DNA from 4 places in the Peribacillus sp. NPDC097197 genome. Region 1 is predicted to be linked to each of the others. Evidence: riboswitches for the same ligand, from Rfam matches in the RefSeq annotation. Region 1 holds a riboswitch; each other region holds the start of a gene.
The links. A riboswitch is a leader RNA that binds a small molecule or an ion and turns the genes downstream of it on or off. The one in region 1 is predicted to bind S-adenosylmethionine.
Positions count from the first base shown of each region.

Region 1 (4,913 bases):
AAGGCAATTGGATCCATAAAAAAGGGATTGAACCGGATATAAAAGTCAAGCTTCCCGAGTATGCCAATCTTCCATATATCTCTCCTGATAAAGGATTGAAAGTATCGGATTCCTCGAGTGAAGTAGAAGCAGCGGAGAAAATGCTGAAAGAAGCCGGGTATAATCCAGGAAAAGTGGATAAGTATTTCGATGAAGAAACAAAGGTAGCGGTCAAGGAATTCCAAAAGGATCATAAGATCAAAGAAACAGGTGTCATTAAAGACGATACAACCGTTAAATTGATGGAAGTCATTAGGGATAAAATCCTTAAAAATGATACTCAAGTGAAAAAAGCGGTGGAAGTATTGAAAAAGAAAATCAAATAATCTTTTATAAAAACAAGCGGCCCATCAGCAAGCATTTATTGCTGATGGGCCGTTTTTCGTGTGCTTGACTTAGGTGTGTGTGTAATCCATAAGGTGACCATGGAAGAAGTACCAATGGGTGGGGAATGGAAGGGTATCCATGATGAAGTAGAATTTGAAGAAAACGAGCGGTAAACCCTGCTTGAGGAACATGAACTTTCATACAAGGCTAAGAATAATTACTACCGAAAAGCGGCAGAAAAATCAAAGAAGGCTAGATGCCACTCTGACTAAATTCTGCGATTATATCTATCAAAAAGAACCTCGTCAGAATAAATATAACAGGAGCAACTGAATGGGTTTCCAAGGTTAATCGTGAAAAGAATGAAGGGGCTGTCTAATAAGTCCTTATTCCAGTGAATTTCGCAAAAATAAAGAGGCAGAAATGTTGTTAAATCAACGTTTCTGCCTTTTACTATTTATTCAATTTCGGTGTGTAATTACACCTTTTGGGACAGCCCCTTGATCAATCCTTTATAAATAATTTCATTTTACAAAAAGCGGGATATTACTCCTGTAATCAGGTGAAATGATGCCATTTTCGGTAATGATGCTTGTAATAAGAGAATGGGGCGTAACGTCAAAAGCAGGATTGAATGTCTTCACATTTTCTGGTGCTATCCTGACTCCTTGTATAGAAGTGATTTCATCCCCATTCCTTTCTTCGATTGGGATGGAGATACCCGACTCGAGAGATAAATCGAATGTACTTGATGGTGCTGCTACATAGAAAGGAATATCGTAATGCTTAGCTAATATCGCCAAACCCAATGTACCAATTTTATTGGCTGTATCACCGTTTGCCGCAATACGGTCTGCTCCGACTATAATGGCTTCGATTTTTTTATGATGAATGGTGTGGGCTGCCATATTATCCGAGATTAATGTAACGTCCACTCCAGCTTGCATAAGTTCCCATGCGGTGAGTCGTGCCCCTTGCAAGACAGGTCTCGTTTCACAGGCATAGACCTTTATAGGAAAGGATCTTTCCTTGGCCAGGTGGAAAGGTGCGAGGGCAGTTCCGTACCTTGCAGTGGCTATCCCCCCAGCATTACAATGGGTTAAAATAGAATCACCCTCGTTGAATAAAGACAATCCGTATTCACCAATTTTTCGGCACATCTCCACATCCTCTGAAAATAGCTTTTTTGCTTCAGCAACAAGAGCGCTTTTGGCTGAAGCTATGCTATTGGCTGCTTGTAGAGTATTCTCCATTCTTTTCAGTGCCCAAAAAAGGTTGACCGCTGTTGGTCTTGAAGAAGCGAGTGTAGTAACATGTTTCGTGACATTGTGTTTAAATTGCCATAAATCCGTGGTATTTTCCTGGATTGCACCAAGAGCAACGCCAAATGCTGCAGTTAGCCCGATAGCGGGGGCACCACGGACCTTCAAGGTCAAGATGCTGTCATATACATCTTTAACCGTAAAAAGTTCAATGAATTCTATTTTTGATGGCAAGGCCTGTTGATTCAATAAGGTAATATGGGTATCATTCCATTGGACGGAATAGGGTAGTGGCGTTGTAGTTGTCATATGTATATCTCCTTATAGGGCTGAATAGGAAGGCAATGTATATTGCTTTACGGCTTCTATCACTGCTGAAATATTCAGTTCTTTCCGATTTTTGATTATATGGGCCCCGATTTTCAAGGTAGCCGTTTTAGCTGTAATTCTAGTTTCTTTATTCTCAATGCCATTTAAATCAGCAACATGAGATAGGCCAATGGTTCTTCGAATTAGTTCACATCCTGCAAAGCCATATGCATCACCTTTAAACTTGTTGAGTACATATGGAAGATAACCTTCGATCTTACTGTAAGGACTTTTATTTTCAGAATTCCACAGGTTCGTATAGGTTTCTTCAAATGTATTCCAAAATTCCTGAAGATGAGTAAAGATTTCTTCCTTCCCAGTGGCCTCGCGTGTTACTGCCTGGAATAGGAGATTCGCCATGTATTGTCCAAGGTCAAATCCAACAGGACCATAAAAAGCGAATTCAGGGTCAATTACCTTTGTTTCTGTATCACTTGCAAATATACTTCCCGTATGTAAATCGCCATGAAGAAGGGCCTCCTGCTCGGATTCGAAGCTTTGTTTTAACTTAGCCACTTCCAGTATTAAATCAGCATCTTTCCATATAGACTTGGCAGCCTCCAGCAACTCAAGCTCAAACTCGCCTGGATGTTCCTCCAAAAAAGGATCCGTGAAAATGAAAACCTCAGTAATCTTGCAGAGTTCTGGATTCGTGAAGTTCCGGGCAACCTCTTTTTTCGCTGCCGGTTCCAAATGAAAATCAGACGTATAAAAAGCGGTCTTTGCAACAAATTCACCAATGTGTTTGGATAATAGAGGGAAATGATCTCCTTCAATTAATCCGGTCCGGGCGATTTTCAAGTGTGATAAATCTTCCATGACGGTGATTGCAAGCTGTTCATCAGAATAATAGACTTGTGGGACAAGTTCGGGACAATAGCTTCTGAATTGAATTAATGCATTCGCTTCGATAGCCGATCTTTTTAAAGTCAATGGCCAGCTTTCACCAAGAACCTTTGCGTAAGGAACTGCTTGTTTGATGATGACTCCTTTATTTGTTACGGGATTTGTAACGTGAAAAACATAATTTAAATTTCCGTCACCGATTTCATTACATAGTAATGAGTCATCTGAATGCAGTAACCCAAGTTTCTTCGTTAGGTCAATTGCCGTTTCGTTTGTCAATAGCTTGAAATTTGATGGTTGAGTCATTGTTATCCCTCCAAGTACATTAAAAAATATGAAAAGGCCCCTTTCCCATAGAAAGAGGCAGAAGCTTCACTTCGAACCTCTTATCTCCCAGAAAGAATTCTTTCTGGTGGATTTGGCACCGTGCTCTGTGGATATAATCCGGCGGAATTCCCGCCCCATTTCACAATGGTATTACAGTCGGTTGCTGGGCTTCATAGGGCCTTTATCCCTCAGCCTGCTCTTGATAAGAGTATTGTATTTATTTTCAGAAAATTAATCTCGAATGAATGATATCAATATTTCAAATAGTTTGTCAATGGTAAATTAATAAAACTCGGGCCGCCGATCTTCGAAAACGGGTATTTTATTTCTTGCTTCTCCTACTTTTTCTAAGTCAAGGGTGCCGAGTAGAAGTTCTTTTTCTTCACCAGCCTCACAAATGATTTCTCCCCACGGGTCGATGATGATGGAATGTCCGGCAAAATGATTATTTCGGTCAGAACCGGAACGATTCACAGCCACAACGAATGCTTGATTTTCGATTGCCCTGCTGATTAACAGTGCCCTCCAATGATGGAGCCTAGGCTTTGGCCACTCGGCGGTCACGAAGATAACCTCCGCACCTCGTACCGTATGGGCCCGTTGCCATTCTGGAAAACGGATATCATAGCAAATGAATCCGGCGCAAATCTTTTCATCGAGGGAGAATAAGCCATCTTTTTTGCCAGGTTGTAAGTAATGGTGTTCATCCATCAATTGAAACAGATGGAGTTTATCATATTCTTTAACCAGTTTGCCTTCTTTATCGATGATGAGCATTGTGTTATAGATGCCTTCCTTAGTTTTCTTTGCAATCGAGCCACCGATTATGTTAATGTGGTGTTTTTTTGCAAGGGCTTTTAGAAAGGTAATGGTTTGTTCTGCTTCTTCGTCTGCAATTTCATGTAATCTCGTTAAGTCATAGCCGGTTGTCCATAGTTCCGGCAGCATGACGATGTCCGGTTTAGACTGTACAGCTTTTTCAATCCATTGTTTTGCCACCTGGAAATTTATATCTGGCTGTCCAAAGGCAATGTCCATTTGTAAACAGGCGATTTTCCATTTCATCATTTAAAACCTCCATATGTAAAAAAGTACTTTACAAGATTAAGATAAACATATATCATTTGTGACTATAATTTCAAGAAATTTCAGAGAAGGTGCAAAGATGGTGCAATTCGAAAAATCCAGACTTCTTCAAGAGCTTCCAAAGCAGTTTTTTGCTTCTTTAGTCGAAAAAGTTAATAACATAACATCAGAAGGCAAGGATGTCATTAATCTTGGGCAGGGAAATCCAGACCAACCGACTCCTGAACATATCGTGAAGAGCCTGCAGACAGCAGCAGGAAATTCCATGAATCATAAATATTCTCCTTTTAGGGGGCTTCCCTATTTAAAAGAAGCTGCGGCCCTCTTTTATGAACGTGAATATGGCGTCAAGCTAGATCCTAAAACGGAAGTGGCGATTCTTTTCGGTGGAAAGGCTGGTCTAGTCGAATTACCGCAATGCTTATTGAATCCAGGCGATACAATTTTAGTGCCTGATCCGGGCTATCCAGATTACCTGTCAGGTGTAGCGTTAGCCCAAGCTAAAACGGAAATTATGCCCTTGACGGAAGAAAATGATTTTCTTCCCGATTATAAGGAAATAGATAAAGAGGTTTTTGACAAAGCGAAGATGATGTTCTTGAATTATCCCAATAATCCCACAGGAGCATCGGCGTCAGCAGAATTCTTCGAAGAAAC
Region 1 is NZ_JBNNST010000002.1:208,668-213,580, reverse strand. Features, by position in the region: gene ACQKL6_RS03415 (S41 family peptidase) at 1-365, shown strand, start outside; gene mtnA (S-methyl-5-thioribose-1-phosphate isomerase) at 891-1,937, opposite strand; gene mtnK (S-methyl-5-thioribose kinase) at 1,950-3,155, opposite strand; SAM riboswitch class I at 3,227-3,379, opposite strand; gene ACQKL6_RS03400 (carbon-nitrogen family hydrolase) at 3,453-4,235, opposite strand; gene ACQKL6_RS03395 (pyridoxal phosphate-dependent aminotransferase) at 4,336-4,913, shown strand, end outside.

Region 2 (4,913 bases), on a different contig from region 1:
CCCTGAAAGACCAGGAAGAAACGCAACCAGAAGAAAAGAAAGTAAAGAAAACTGAAGATAAGAAAACCGTAGAAAAAGCCGACGGTCAAAAAACTGCGTACCAACTATATCAAAATGGCCGTTATGGGTTCTCCATGTACTATCCCAAAGGCTTAAATATGGACACCCCACCAACCAATGGTGATGGAGCCAGGTTCTATAATGAGGAATTTGAAATTACCGCCTTTGCTAGCCATACGAATATAATCAACGATGAAGAAACGATTGAAATGTATTATGAAGATGATTTGAAAAGTATCACAGAAGAAATCGCCTATCAGCGACTTACAGACGATTGGTATGTCATTTCCTACGAAGAAAATAGGAAAATTATCTATAAGAGGTACTACTTTAATGATCAAGTGGGCACTACCTTTATCATTACCTATCCCGCTAGCGAACAGGAGAAGTACGGTCCAATCACATCTCATATCGCAGAAACCTTCATCCCTTCGACCAACTCCTAACGGGATGAGACCGATGCCATGAACCGTCGAGATACGCTTCGGTTTATGGCTCTTTCTATTTTCTTCTTCAACCGGTGCGATGTCCAGCTTGCCTCTATAAAGAAGGTAAGTGGAATCGTTTAGACGTGTATTTATCCTGAGTAAAGTGGATGAAATGAATCCTGGCCATCATCAGATACCGCAGATTCTAGATTTAAAAGTTGAAGTACCCTTGAATTAGCCTCCTCATCAAAAGAAGCAGCCAGAGCTAAACGCCTGACTGCTTCTTTTATTTGGTTTCCTTTTATTCAAAATGCAAGGTATAGTCGTCTGCTTTAATCCATTTTAATTTCTTTGAGAAAACGTAGATTAGTACAAGGTTCAACACAATCGGAAGAATGAAGAAAATGATGACCATGATGGATATGTTACTGAAAATCCATCCGCCTTCCGCCAGTTTCATGTAGTTCAAGGGACCGACCAATCCCGATAAACCAAATCCAGCACTATACGGGGTCCCTTGTATGTTTAACAAACCTGCCAACGCACCAAGAATAGCGGACGTGATTAACATGGGAAACGCAATTTTCGGTTTCATGAAGAAATTCCTCATTTGAATCTTAGGGGAACCCAACACATGGGCTAAAGCCGTCCCTAATGAATTCGCTTTGTAGCTTGCAATGGCTAGGCCCACACCAGCTGCCACGATTCCTAGGTTGGCCGCACCAGATCCTATACCTGAGAGCATAATGACCGTCGCCACCCCAACCGTTGAAATGGGAGATAAGATAATGAGACAGAATATAACGGAAATAATGGCTCCCATCAAAATGGGCTGCAATGACGTCACGTTAGCGATGCCGACTCCTAATAGTCCCGTAGCGGATTTTACGTATGGCAGAATTAAGTATCCAATCATTCCTGGTACCAAGATACTTAAAGTCGGCATCAAAAGAATCGCATACGCCTTTAATCTATCGCCAATTAGTTGCAGGAACAATACGGTCAATGCCGCGGTAATTCCAGTATTGATTACAACGCCAATCCCATTAAGGGCAAACAAACCATCAGCCGTTTTCTGGATGGCGCCACTTCCGACCATGGCCGCGATCCCGATACTGGCCGTTTGAATGGATGATAGCTTGAACGAAATCCCGACCATCACCCCAATCATGACAGGTAACAAGCTCATCACGAAAACGGTGATATCGAATATATGCTGTAACACGGGAAAATGTGGAATCAATAGTTTAAGTATTTCCCCTAACAAAGCATTCGGAATTAATGAAACGACAATCCCTATGCTCATCCCCGTTAATAATTTATTAAAAAAATCTCTCATCTGAATAATCCCCTATCTCGCTATAATGTATACAATTATAAGAAATATTCTGACAATAGTCAAAGGATTTTTTTAACACTTCACCGCGAAAGTGTATAAAAGTATTTTAACTAAGAGAAACTTACTTTCTAATAACGATTATATTCTAAATTATCTGTTTTCTATTGACCTTTACTAATACTACCTGTATAGTCGTAATTAATTGAATAGTTCATATTCTTATCCAGAGAGGTGGAGGGACTGGCCCTTTGATACCTCAGCAACAGACTTTACTGTACTGTGCTAATTCCAGAAGTGTTCAACTTGAAGATAAGAAGAGAATATAAGCATTGCTGATTATACCTCTTCTTTTTTGAAAGAAGAGGTTTTTATATTTTAATAAGGAAAGTAGGAATCTACCATGTCTATCACTTTAACGAAAGCTCCATTCAAAGCCGACCACGTAGGAAGTCTATTAAGACCAGAAAGTATACATCTGGCAAGAAAGCAACGGAAAGAAGGAATCATTACCGCAGAACAATTACGCGAGGTTGAAACGAAGGAAATCAAGCGTATCGTCGATAAGCAAATAGAAATCGGTTTAGAGGCAGTGACTGATGGGGAATTCAGACGCACCTGGTGGCACTTTGACTTCTTGGAACATTTAAATGGAATCGAAGGGTATGTCACGGAAAAAGGCCTCACATTTGATGGAATTGAAACAGAACGTTATAACGTTCGGAATACAGGAAAAATTTCTTTCAACCCAGATCACCCCTTTATTAAAGACTTTATTGAGTTTAATGAAATCGTGGACGGACGGGCTGTGGCGAAACAAACCATCCCTAGTCCCAATCAATTATTTGCGGTAGGGGTCCATAATGAAGAAATCTATCCTGACATCGAAGACTATGCAAAAGATATTATCAAAGCCTATCAAGATGCTTTACAAGCCTTTTACGATGCCGGTGTACGTTATTTACAATTAGATGATGTATACATAGCCAGGCTTTCCGCTCCGGACTTCCAGTTCAAAGAGGGGAAATATACAAGGGAACAATTAATCGATTTAGCATTGCGCGTGATTAATGGGACGTTGGAGGGAAAACCAGAGGATTTGGTTGTCACGACTCACCTTTGTCGTGGAAATTACCAATCGACTTGGGCTTTTGAAGGCAGCTATGCCCGTATCGCCCCAACTCTATTGGCCAAGGAAAATGTAGATGGATTTTTCTTGGAATACGATGATCACCGTTCAGGGGATTTTAAACCATTAGAACACATTCCAAATGACGGCGCACAAGTCGTTCTTGGCGTGGTTACTTCGAAGAATGGCGAACTTGAAGATAAAGAAACCGTTAAATCACGTATTAAAGAAGCGGCACAATTCGTGCCACATGAACACTTGTGCTTAAGCCCTCAATGCGGATTCGCTTCCACACATCTTGGCAACAAGCTAACGGAAGAGCAGCAATGGGAAAAGTTAAAATTCGTTGTGGATGTCGCCAAAGAAGTATGGGGATAAGAACAAAAAGGGACGAGCCTATGCTCGTCCCTTTATTCAACAACATCGATCGTCCTCATCCTCTTTCTTCCCCACTACATCATCTGTCACCTTATCATCGAGCTGGTTCTTCAATGTCAATTCTGCGGCCTTTCCATCACTTGGCGACCCATCGGAAAAATACATCGGAAATAAGGAAAAGAACATAATATAGAAAGAGAAATATATGAATTGGTACCAGAGGACCGACTTCTCCAAGATTCCCTGATAAACCAAACTATATATCAACAACATGCTAATTAGGTTAAAGAGGGCTCCCCCTAAGTAAATCAAACTATTCGTGAACTTATTATCATATTTTAATCCCTTGAACTCACAATGCCCATTCCAAAAGTAGTATTTTCTCACTTCTATATTGCAAAAGGAGAAAATCTTATCTCCACATCCGATCTTGATTTTTTTCTCTGTACCGCCAAATAGTGTGACAAAGAATAGATGCCCACCTAAATGAATGAGCGTGACAACCGGTAAAATCAGAAAAAAGGAAAAGAGAAATTTAGTGATATCAGACAAACCGAACATGCCAATCATCCTCCTTATTTGAGCTTGGTGTATACAGACAAGTCCTTATTCGAAGGATGATACTCTCTTACCCGGTGTGGATACGTTATAACTAGTAAATATTCACATGTCTTAAGGGACTCCCCCTTTAACCCACAAAAAAACCGACAGATCATCTGCCGGTCCATCCGTTGCTATCGCTCCAATTCAAGAGTGCCAAAGACCTCATCATTACTTTGTCCCGGCTTCATCCCAACATGTTTATACTCTGGAGTGAAGACCGATGTTTTGATGGGACAAGCCATCTGCCTCTGCATGTTTCCTTCTCCATCGGGCACTTCGACTATCATGCCACGCGCTTGCAGTTGCGGGTGATTGGTCGCTTCAGAAAAAGTCAGCACCGGTTCGACACAAGCCTCGAAATCTTCGAATATGCCCTGCCATTCTTCAAATGTCTTTTCAAGAAATGCATGCTTGATGATCCTTTTGAATTGGATGCTACTTTCCGCATCTTGCTTCATGCTTAACTCGAACAGTTCAGGCTGTCCGATTGCTTCACATAACACTTCACGGAATGATGGCTCCAAGCTTCCAACCGAGAAGTAACGGCCGTCTTTCGTTTCATAAAAATCATAAAATGTTCCGCCATTCAATACCAACTTTTCCGGTTCAAGCTCCAATCCACCCTGTAAATGTAGGGGGGCAGATATCGCATTCAAAGCAAAGCTGCAATCGGTCATGCTAATATCGATGAACTGACCTTCACCCGTCCGCTCCCGGTAGATGACTGCCGACAAAATCCCGATGACAGCGTGCATGGAGCCTCCTGCAAGGTCGGCTATTTGTGTTCCATTTTTTGCAGGTCCTCCTTTTTGCGTACCTGAGTAACCGGACAATCCCGCTATCGAAATATAGTTGATATCATGACCTGGACGATTCTTGTAGGGACCAGTCTGACCAAAGCCAGTAAGCGAACAGTAAATCAACTTTGGATTGATTTGTTTTAATTCTTCGTATCCCAGCCCCAACCGATCCATGACAC
Region 2 is NZ_JBNNST010000026.1:10,862-15,774, reverse strand. Features, by position in the region: gene ACQKL6_RS20090 (hypothetical protein) at 1-506, shown strand, start outside; gene ACQKL6_RS20085 (PTS transporter subunit IIC) at 790-1,827, opposite strand; SAM riboswitch class I at 2,044-2,143, shown strand; gene ACQKL6_RS20080 (5-methyltetrahydropteroyltriglutamate--homocysteine S-methyltransferase) at 2,228-3,331, shown strand; gene ACQKL6_RS20075 (hypothetical protein) at 3,368-3,892, opposite strand; gene ACQKL6_RS20070 (CaiB/BaiF CoA transferase family protein) at 4,066-4,913, opposite strand, start outside.
Region 2: another riboswitch for S-adenosylmethionine. It lies ahead of ACQKL6_RS20080 (5-methyltetrahydropteroyltriglutamate--homocysteine S-methyltransferase); the one in region 1 lies ahead of mtnK (S-methyl-5-thioribose kinase).

Region 3 (4,913 bases), on a different contig from region 1:
AACAGATGGAAGTGAAGTTGAATGGCGCTACGAATCAGTTGACTGATTTGGAAAAAGAAAAAACCGAAAACATTACAAGATCTTATCGCTTATTAAAAGAAGAAGTGAAAAAACAGCTTTCCACACGAATTCCTGAATTACTGCGTGATTGCTCTAAAACATTATCTGAGAATAGTGACTTTAGCCAAGTGCATATACAGTTGAATCAGGAAATGAACGATCGGATCCAGGCATTTATATCCGATAAAATCATGCCGCAGTATTTCCGCTCGCTTCAAGACTGGATTGCTACATCTGAGTTAGAATTCACGCAAAGCCAACAGTTCATGGATGAGATGAGCGCAGGCTTCAATGAGCTATACAAAGAAGAACGTATTGTACTGGCCGGGGACTTCCGGGTCTTGGATGACTGGCGCCGTGATGCGGACCGGATGACAAGCAGCATCCGGATAGAAAATGTAAATATATTACTAAGAAGGACCCCATCTCAGTTGATTCTTAAGGGAGCCGGGAAGCTATTTGGTGCCATTCCGCAAAATAAAGCGAATATGTACAATCGATATAAGAAGTTCTTGGAAAATGAAGACTTCCAGGATGTTGCCGATATGATCAGTGACAGATTCCTTACTCAGTTTGGATTGTTCGAAAAATCCTTGGAACGTGACATATCCCTGTTCTACCGCAATCCATTTGCCATCCTTGAAAAAAATATCGAACAGACGAAAGCCGAAATCAAAGAACAGCAGGCTACATTGGAACATATGAGACAAAATCCTGAAGTCTACCGTGATCCGATTACCCTGTTCGAAGTGAAACTGCGCCAATTCGAACGCCTTGAAAAAATCGAGAAAAGACGCCTGGCGAAACTGCAAGGAAAATAAAACATTTAAAATATTCTAAAAACTATTGACTTAATGACTATATCCCTATAAAGTGGTACTTACCATAACGAAACGTAACACATTATATTCTCTTATCAAGAGTGGCGGAGGGACTGGCCCTACGATGCCCAGCAACCGTTCCAATTAGGAATTGGTGCTAAATCCTGCAAAACAGAAATGTTTTGACAGATAAGAGAGGGATAAGTCTGCAAACCAGCTGATTAAACCTCTCTATTTTAGAGAGGTTTTTATTTTGTGTTTATGCCGAGCTAACAGATAAGAATAATGTAAAAAATAGGGGGAATTAAAATGGGAAAATCAATTTTAAAAGGAGCTTTCGTTTCAGTCATCGCTTCGGCGTTGCTTTTGACGGGGTGTTCTTCGGGACAAAGTACAGGGGAAGCGAAAAAAGAGGAAAAGGTATCTTTTGAAAATGTTCCAGAGCGATTTGCGAAAGGCGAGGGAGCTAAAATTAAAGTCATTCGTAAAATTGGCGGCGATGATCACACGGCCCAATACTTAGCAGGGGCGCAAGAAGAAGGAGAAGCACTTGGCTTCCAAGTAGATACTTTTACGGCCAATGGCGATACGGCTAAATTCCATGACGCCATCGCTCAGGCTCTGGAGGAAGACTATGATGGCTATATCATTTCCCATGGTGATGATGCAGCGACAGTGAATGACGTACAAAAGCTGGTGGATGCAGGGAAAAGCGTAGTCACATTCGATTCCATCGGCGATTTAACGAAAATTGATGGGGTAACAGTAACTTCACAAGATGACGAAGCATTGGCAACTCTTGCTTTTGACAAATTGATAGAAGAGCAAAAAGGCGAAGCGAACATTGCATACCTTTGGGTAGATGGTTTCCCTCCAATGGTGAGAAGAAATGCCGTGTATCAAGAAAAGCTGAAAGAAAATCCTGGCATTCATGAAATTGAAAGATTCGGAGTGGCATCTTCAGATACTTCGGTCCAGACGCAAAATGCGGTCTCGGCGATGTTGAACAAGTATCCCAAAGGTAAAATAGACGCAATTTTCGCAACCTGGGATGCATTCGCTATCGGAGCAGCTCGTGCGATAAAAGAAGCGGGGCGCGATGAAGTGAAAATCTATGGTATTGACGTGTCCAATGCCGACCTTCAGGAGATTCAAACAAAAGGAAGCTCATGGTCGTATACCGCAGCGGTTGATCCGAAGTTGATTGGTGCAGTGAATATGAGATTGCTAGCGAAAAAACTAGCGGGGGAAGAAACGCCGCAAACCTATGATTTAGAAGCATCATTGATATCTCAAAAACAGCTTCAATCATCGAAGGACGCTGTCAACATGACCAATCTATCCGGCATTGTTCAAGGCTGGGGAGTATCAACGGAATTTGAAGAAGACTGGATGAAAGTATTGAAAGAACATTATAAGAAGTAACGATCAGAATCAGTAGACACTCTCTTTCAAGTTGAAGAGAGTGTCTGTTTAATGGGAGGGATTGGACATGGGCATTCAACTAGAAATGAAACAGATATCGATTGAGTTTCCAGGTGTAAAAGCGCTTAGTGAAGTTAATTTTTCAGTACAGTCGGGAACAGCACATGCATTGGTCGGCGCAAATGGAGCAGGGAAATCGACGCTAATGAAAGTCTTATCAGGAGCTCATGTCCATTATACCGGCGACATTTTCCTAAATGGCCAGGTACAGGATATCCGTTCGCCAAAGTCGGCACAGGAAGCTGGCATTCAAATTGTGTATCAGGAAGTGGATACGGCCCTCATTCCTTATTTAACGGTTGCGGAGAACGTGATGCTGAATGAATCCGTACAGAACATGGGGAGAAAACAAATCATCAAGTGGAAGGAATTACATAGAAAAGCGACGGAAATCTTGGAAGAAATGAACATCCATGTGTCTTCGAAAAAACTGGTAAGGGACCTTACGTTGGCCGAAAAGCAGATGGTCTTGATAGCTAGGGCCGTTTCAACCGCATGTAAATTCTTGATTCTCGATGAGCCGACTGCTCCGTTAAGCCATACGGAAACAACGGAACTATTCCGGATTGTGAATGAGCTGAAGCAACGTGGTGTAGGCATTATTTTCATTTCTCATCGTCTACCCGAGATATTTGAAGTGTGTGAGGACATTACAATCATGAGAAATGGGAAGAGTGTGAGGCGCAGTAGAATCAGTGATATCACACAAAACGAAGTGATTGAGCAAATGCTTGGAAAGTCAATGGAAGAACAGTTTCCCGTCGTGAATGCCGAGATAGGTGCGGTGATGTTTGAAGTGAACCGACTGTCGGATGCCGATAAAGTCAAAGATGTCAGTCTTCATGTGAGGGCCGGTGAGATAGTCGGTTTAGCGGGTCTTGTCGGGGCAGGAAAAACGGAGCTTTGTAAAACGCTTTTCGGCCATACGGCCATTATAACGGGGGAAGTTGTGTTAAAAGGAAGGAAGCTTAGCCTGAAAACGCCCCATCATGCTGTGAAGAGCGGCTTGGCACTAGTCCCCGAAGAACGGAGGAAAGAAGGCGTTCTCGTACAGGAGTCTGTTACTACGAACCTGACTGCTGCAAGTGTCGGGAAATTCAGTAAGGCATTCAGCTTCGTCGATCGCCAGGCAGAAAAGATAAAGGCGAAAGACCTGATAGCTACTCTTGGGATCAAAACGCCTTCAGAGGAAGCGAAGGTCGAAAACCTATCAGGGGGCAATCAGCAAAAGATCGCCATCGGAAAGTGGTTATTGGCTGATGCGGATGTATACATATTCGATGAGCCGACAAAAGGCGTCGACGTCGGGGCCAAGAAGGATATTTTTGAACTGATCGCAAAGTTAGCCCAAAAGGGGAAAGCGATTATTTATGCATCATCCGAATTGGCCGAAATCATAGGAATCACAAACAGGACCTATGTTTTATATGACGGAAGGATGGTCAAGGAGCTAGAGACAAGCAAGACAAATGAAGAAGAACTACTATTCTACTCAACAGGGGGCAAATAGGATGAGTACACCAATTCCGGTTCTTACAGAGAAACCAACAACGCCAGCCAGGAAAAAAGTTGATCTGTTCGAATTCTTTTATAAATATGGAACGATTCTGACGATCATCATCTTGATTGCGGTTTTTGCTATTGCGAATCCATCGTTCATTCAAACGAATAATCTTATTAACATTTTACGTTCCATCTCCATCGTGACAATCATCGCCATCGGGATCACGATTTCCTTGACGGTTGACGGCTTCGATTTGTCAGTTGGCTCCGTTGCCTCATTAGCCAATGCCATCGTCATCTCGATGTTTGTCTGGTTTTCCCAGGATACGTTGATTGCGATAATAGCGGCCATTGGTGCTTCGCTTGTGGTGGGCGCATTGAATTCATTCATGATTGTAAAGTTAAGAATCCCGGACATGCTGATGACATTGGCGACCATGTTCATCATTCAAGGGCTTGCCCTTACTTATACAAAAGGGGCCACGGTTTCACAAAACATGGTGATGCCTGATGGAACATTCGCTACAGGTTTAATCAGCCCATTTTTCGCCAAAATCGGACAAGTGCCTTGGATTATCCTGATCATGAGCGTCATTGTCGTTGCGACTCATATCTTTTTGACCTACACGAAGCATGGCCGTTATATGTACATCATTGGGGGAAATAAGGAGGCGGCTAGACTTTCGGGAATCTCGGTCAATAAATATAAAGTAGTGGCCTATCTTCTGTCGGCGCTGTTCGCTGCTATCGGCGGGATCGTCCTTGCTTCCCGCGTCATGACATCGGAAATCAATTCAGGTTCTCCCTATTTAATGGATGCGGTGGCGGCGGCCTTCATTGGTTCTTCTGTTCTAGGAGCAGGTAAACCGAATGCTTTCGGAACGTTCATCGGGGCCGTTTTGATTGGAATTCTGCAAAATGGGCTAATCATGATGTCGGTCCCATATTATGCAATGGACATCGTGAAAGGCGCAGTTCTCGCCCTTGCCTTGGCTGTGACCTATTATAAACAAAAACACTGAAACATTAAGGACCAGCAGTCGC
Region 3 is NZ_JBNNST010000012.1:91,506-96,418, forward strand. Features, by position in the region: gene ACQKL6_RS15805 (GTP-binding protein) at 1-881, shown strand, start outside; SAM riboswitch class I at 971-1,077, shown strand; gene ACQKL6_RS15810 (sugar ABC transporter substrate-binding protein) at 1,191-2,306, shown strand; gene ACQKL6_RS15815 (sugar ABC transporter ATP-binding protein) at 2,374-3,876, shown strand; gene ACQKL6_RS15820 (ABC transporter permease) at 3,878-4,891, shown strand.
Region 3: another riboswitch for S-adenosylmethionine. It lies ahead of ACQKL6_RS15810 (sugar ABC transporter substrate-binding protein); the one in region 1 lies ahead of mtnK (S-methyl-5-thioribose kinase).

Region 4 (4,913 bases), on a different contig from region 1:
TCATTAATAAAACTGATATTGGATTCTCCATAATAGTAATTTCCAACAATCGAGCTAAACGCAAATAACAGGACAATAATGGCGAGAAAAATACCAGCCCAAGATCCTAAGCTCTCGCTAAGGGCATTCTGCGTGAGAACAATTCCATCCGTTTCTTTTGATGAGTATAGACCGGAAAACAAGATGATAAAGGCCGTCGAGCTACATATGATGAGCGTATCAACAAAAACGCCTAGTGATTGGATCAGACCTTGTTTTACCGGATGGGTGACATCTGCCGTAGCACCCGCATTAGGAGCACTCCCCATTCCAGCCTCATTTGAGAACAAGCCACGCTTGATTCCGTTCATCATGGCTGCACCCAGTGCCCCACTAGCAATCTCCCTTAATCCATCGAATGCACTTTCAAAGATTAATGCAAGAACACTTGGTAACTCGGTTATATTCAATAGGATGACAACTAAAGCTACTAACACATAAGCTCCTGCCATGATTGGCACGATGACTTCAGACACTTTAGCAACCATCTTAATTCCGCCAAAAATGATAACAGCCGTTATGATTGCCAAAATTAGTGCGGTGATCCATTTATCTACACCAAAGGATGCTTGGAATGCACTTGTAATCGTATTGGCCTGTACAGAATTGAAAGCAAGTCCAAATGTCAATGAAATCAAAACAGCAAACGTGATACCCATCCAGCGTGCATTTAATGCTTTTTCCATATAATAAGCTGGACCACCACGGAAGGCTGCTCCGTCTTTGACCTTGTAAATTTGAGCTAAAGTGCTTTCAATGAAAGCAGAGGCAGATCCAATCAATGCGATTAACCACATCCAGAAAACAGCTCCCGGACCACCAGTCGTGATGGCTATAGCCACACCTGCCAGATTCCCCGTTCCTACCCGGGAAGCCGTACTGATGCAAAAGGCCTGAAACGAAGATACGCCTTTCTTATCTGCCGTAGCACCTTCCCCTAGTAACCTAATCATTTCTTTCACCATTCTAAATTGTACAAATTTAGTACGAAAAGAAAAATAAATGCCCATTCCAATTAATAAAATGATCAGTATAGAGGACCATAATAAATCATTTGTTTCAGTAATAAACTTTTCTACTATCTCCATTTTTAAACGAACCCACCTCTAATTATTTCATTACAATACCTTTAGAGTTCCCGCTTTTACAAAATAGTAAACACTTAAGAATAAAGATATCTCCGTTAATTGTATTTTATTATACTATTTTAATATTATTGAAGGCAGAGATTAGTTTTGTGAATTTTAAAGATTTCATACACACTTGAAGTCAATTACCCTAAAAAAGCCCTGGAGACAATGCTCCAGGGCAACATTCGTGATTTATTGATACTCTTCCAACCAACCTATTTTCATTTCCTCTTCGAGAACCGGGGGAAACCTATTAAAATGGCTATGATTCCTGAAACCCCGATCAAGACTGGATAGAACGAATAGGGTAGGATACTGATAGGAGAGATGTGTGCGACACCTGCAGCTAAAAGTAGTTGTGCTCCGTATGGCAATAAGCCCTGAATGCTACAAGCGAAAACATCGAGCAAACTGGCAGATTTCCGTGGATCGATTTCATACTTTTCGGCAATGTTTTTTGCGAGTGGACCAGCAATGATGATGGATATGGTATTGTTTGCCGTTGAAAGATTCGTTAAAGCCACCAATCCCGCGATACTGAACTCTGCACTTTTTCTTGATTTGCTCTTTCTCGTCACGAGGTTCAGTAGGTAATCGATTCCGCCGTTATGTTTGATAACAGAAACCATGCCTGCAATCAAAATCGCTAGGAAGGAGATTTCATACATCCCAGCCATTCCATCCCCCATTTTTTGAATCACTTCCATTGCATGATAACTACCATCCGCTAAACCGATGATTCCGGCAAAGACGATGCCGATAGAGAGAACCAAGAATACATTGATCCCTGCCAATGCTGCCACTAGAACACAAAGGTAAGGTAGAATTTTGACCCAATTGTAGGCTTCTCCAGAAATTGTAGCTTGTTCACCCATCGTCAGAAAACCAAGGATAAAACATGTGATTATTGCAGCAGGTAACACAATAAAAAAGTTCACTTTGAACTTATCTTTCATTTTCGTTCCCTGTGTGCGTACAGCTGCTATAGTCGTATCCGAAATGAAAGAAAGATTATCACCGAACATGGCACCACCAATGACCGCAGCCATGGAAAGGGCAACAGATATATCCGTTTGATCACTGATTCCTACTCCAATAGGTGCTAAAGCCACTATCGTTCCCATACTTGTCCCCATTGATAATGAGATAAAGCAGGCGATAATAAATAACCCCACCATTAAAAGATTTTGCGGAACAATTGAAAGTGCTAGATTCACCGTAGACGCTACGGCCCCCATCCCATTTGCCACTTCCGAAAAAGCCCCAGCCAATAGGAATATGACAACCATCAACATGATGTTTGAATCCCCGGCACCTTTACAAAAGATTTCTACTTTCTGATCGAATGATTCCTTTCGATTCATTGCCAGTGCCGTAGCAGATGCAATGGCTATGGCAACAATCACTGGAAATGTGTAAAAATCTTTTGTAATAACACCTGAACCTATAAATAATATCAAAAAAACGATAAACGGCGTTAAAGCCCATGGATTCCCTTTATTGTCTAAACTCATGATGTACACCTCTTTAGTATTTTGCATGGTAATGGTAATGGATACTCTTTTTGGACTCTCTAAATTTTCCGGCATCCCTTCATTTTAATATGGTCTTGATTATAGAATAGTAACAAACCATCAAGAACAGATTCCTATCCTATGAGTACAAAAAGACCTCTTCCGTTTTATTACAAGAAGAGGTCTTTTAATCTATAAACACTCCTCTTATCTTTCAGGTCAATCGCCTGCTGGATTTGGCACAGCACTCTAAATAAGTCTGCTGCCGAGACATCTTCGGGCCAGTCCCTCAGTCTCTCTTGATAAGAAGTAAGAAATATTCATTTTTTCAAAGCAAATATAAGAGTACAGCATTTTAAGAGTTTTCGCAAGGTAAAGTATTAAAGATTTTTATAAACTGATGGAATGCATTAGTTTTTAGCTTTCGGGGCGAAAAGGTAGTTAGTGTGAAAGCACCTTTATTCTTCTACATTGATGGGTACCACTTTTCCATCTTCGACCGCTCCTACAACGACTTTTGCTGCGAATCCACCGTTTTCGTCAATCGATGGTATATTGTAAATTTTCTGTTCAGGTGCCGTATTTGTCAGCCCATCCTGCATATGGTCACGGATCGCATTCACATCATCGACTGTTCCCGCCGCTTTCATTGCCTCCACAAAGGCATACATAGCAATGTAATTCAACCCCACTTCAGAACTAGCATCTTCCTTATAAATTTTTTTATATTTATCAATGAATGCCGGTATTGCTTCTTCCTTGGAATCGATTAGCGGAAGAACACCGATCGAACCTTCCAATGTTTCGTACGAGCCCGCTATTGGTTTCATTTGATCCAGTTTCGCCTGGTCCATGATAATGAAACCGCCTTTAAAGCCTAGTTCCCTTGCTTGTTTTGCAACCTTGGCCGTAGGCTCTGACGCCCCCCCGATGAAAAGGACATCAGGCTTTTCTTTTAGGGCATTTGTAACAGTCGTGAAGAAATCCGTTTCTTTAGAAAAATCAATGGAGGCGTTATATACGACTTCACCACCCTGTTTTTCCCAATGAGGAAGTAGGTTTTCCGCCCAGTCCTTCCCGTACTGGGAAGATGGTGGCAATGCCGCAATTTTCTTTCCGAAGTTTTCCATTGCATACGTAGAAAACGGTTCAATATACCCTTCATAATTTGGCGGGATCCTCACCGTTAATGAATTACCGCTTTCCGTGATGGCTGGTTCACTCGAATAGCCACCGATGATGAATTTCTCTTTTTCGTTAAAAACCTGAAGGGCGAGTATCCCTCCACTATGAGGAGTGAAAATAATCGGAGTTTTGTATTCCTGAATTAAACGTTTAGCATTTGAACCCGTTTCATTCGGTAAGTACTTATCATCCAACGAAACCAGGTTGAGCGTATATTTTTCCCCTTCCACTTCAAACCCACCAGCATCATTGATTTCATTTACTGCCATCTCCACACCATTTAACGTTCGTTTTCCATATAAGGCTGCTGCTCCACTCAAAGGACCGCTAAAACCGATATTGACGACATTCTTCCCTTTACTGGCCTTTCCTCCCCCACTTGAGGCAGGGCTGTCTCCTTTGTTACAGCCGGCTAGTGCCGTTAGGACGAGTAATAGCATGACAAAGAATACACTCAATTTTTTCATGAAAATCCCCCATTCATTTTTAAACTCTTATGCTCCGATATAAGCTTTCCGTACTTCATCATTAGCCAATAATTCTTTTGCAGTCCCTTCGACGACAATTTCCCCATTTTCAAAAACATATCCCTTATCTGCAATGCTAAGAGCCGCATTCGCATTCTGTTCAGCTAGTAGAACGGTTATGCCTTCCCGGTTTATTTCTTCAATGACTTGGAACATCTGTTCAACGATCAAAGGGGCGAGGCCCACGGAAGGTTCATCTAGCATCAAAAGCTTTGGCTTAGACATCAAGGCCCTGCCAATGGCTAGCATCTGTTGCTGTCCACCACTCAAGCTGCCGGCTTCATCATGGAGTTTTTCTTTTAAAATAGGAAATAAATGATAGACATTTTCCAATGAGGCCTTGATTTCCCTCTTTTTTTTCCGATGGACGTAAGCCCCCATCTTCAAGTTTTCCTGGACAGTCATCTGAGGAAACAGTTTCCTCCCTTCTGCACATTGAACAATTCCAGCCTGGACATTCTTATCCGGAGGCCTGCCTCCGATAGTCCGTTCCTCAAAATGAATTTCACCCCCAGCCA
Region 4 is NZ_JBNNST010000009.1:87,493-92,405, forward strand. Features, by position in the region: gene ACQKL6_RS13515 (alanine/glycine:cation symporter family protein) at 1-1,127, opposite strand, end outside; gene ACQKL6_RS13520 (Na+/H+ antiporter NhaC family protein) at 1,391-2,683, opposite strand; SAM riboswitch class I at 2,888-2,992, opposite strand; gene ACQKL6_RS13525 (ABC transporter substrate-binding protein) at 3,142-4,335, opposite strand; gene ACQKL6_RS13530 (ABC transporter ATP-binding protein) at 4,363-4,913, opposite strand, start outside.
Region 4: another riboswitch for S-adenosylmethionine. It lies ahead of ACQKL6_RS13520 (Na+/H+ antiporter NhaC family protein); the one in region 1 lies ahead of mtnK (S-methyl-5-thioribose kinase).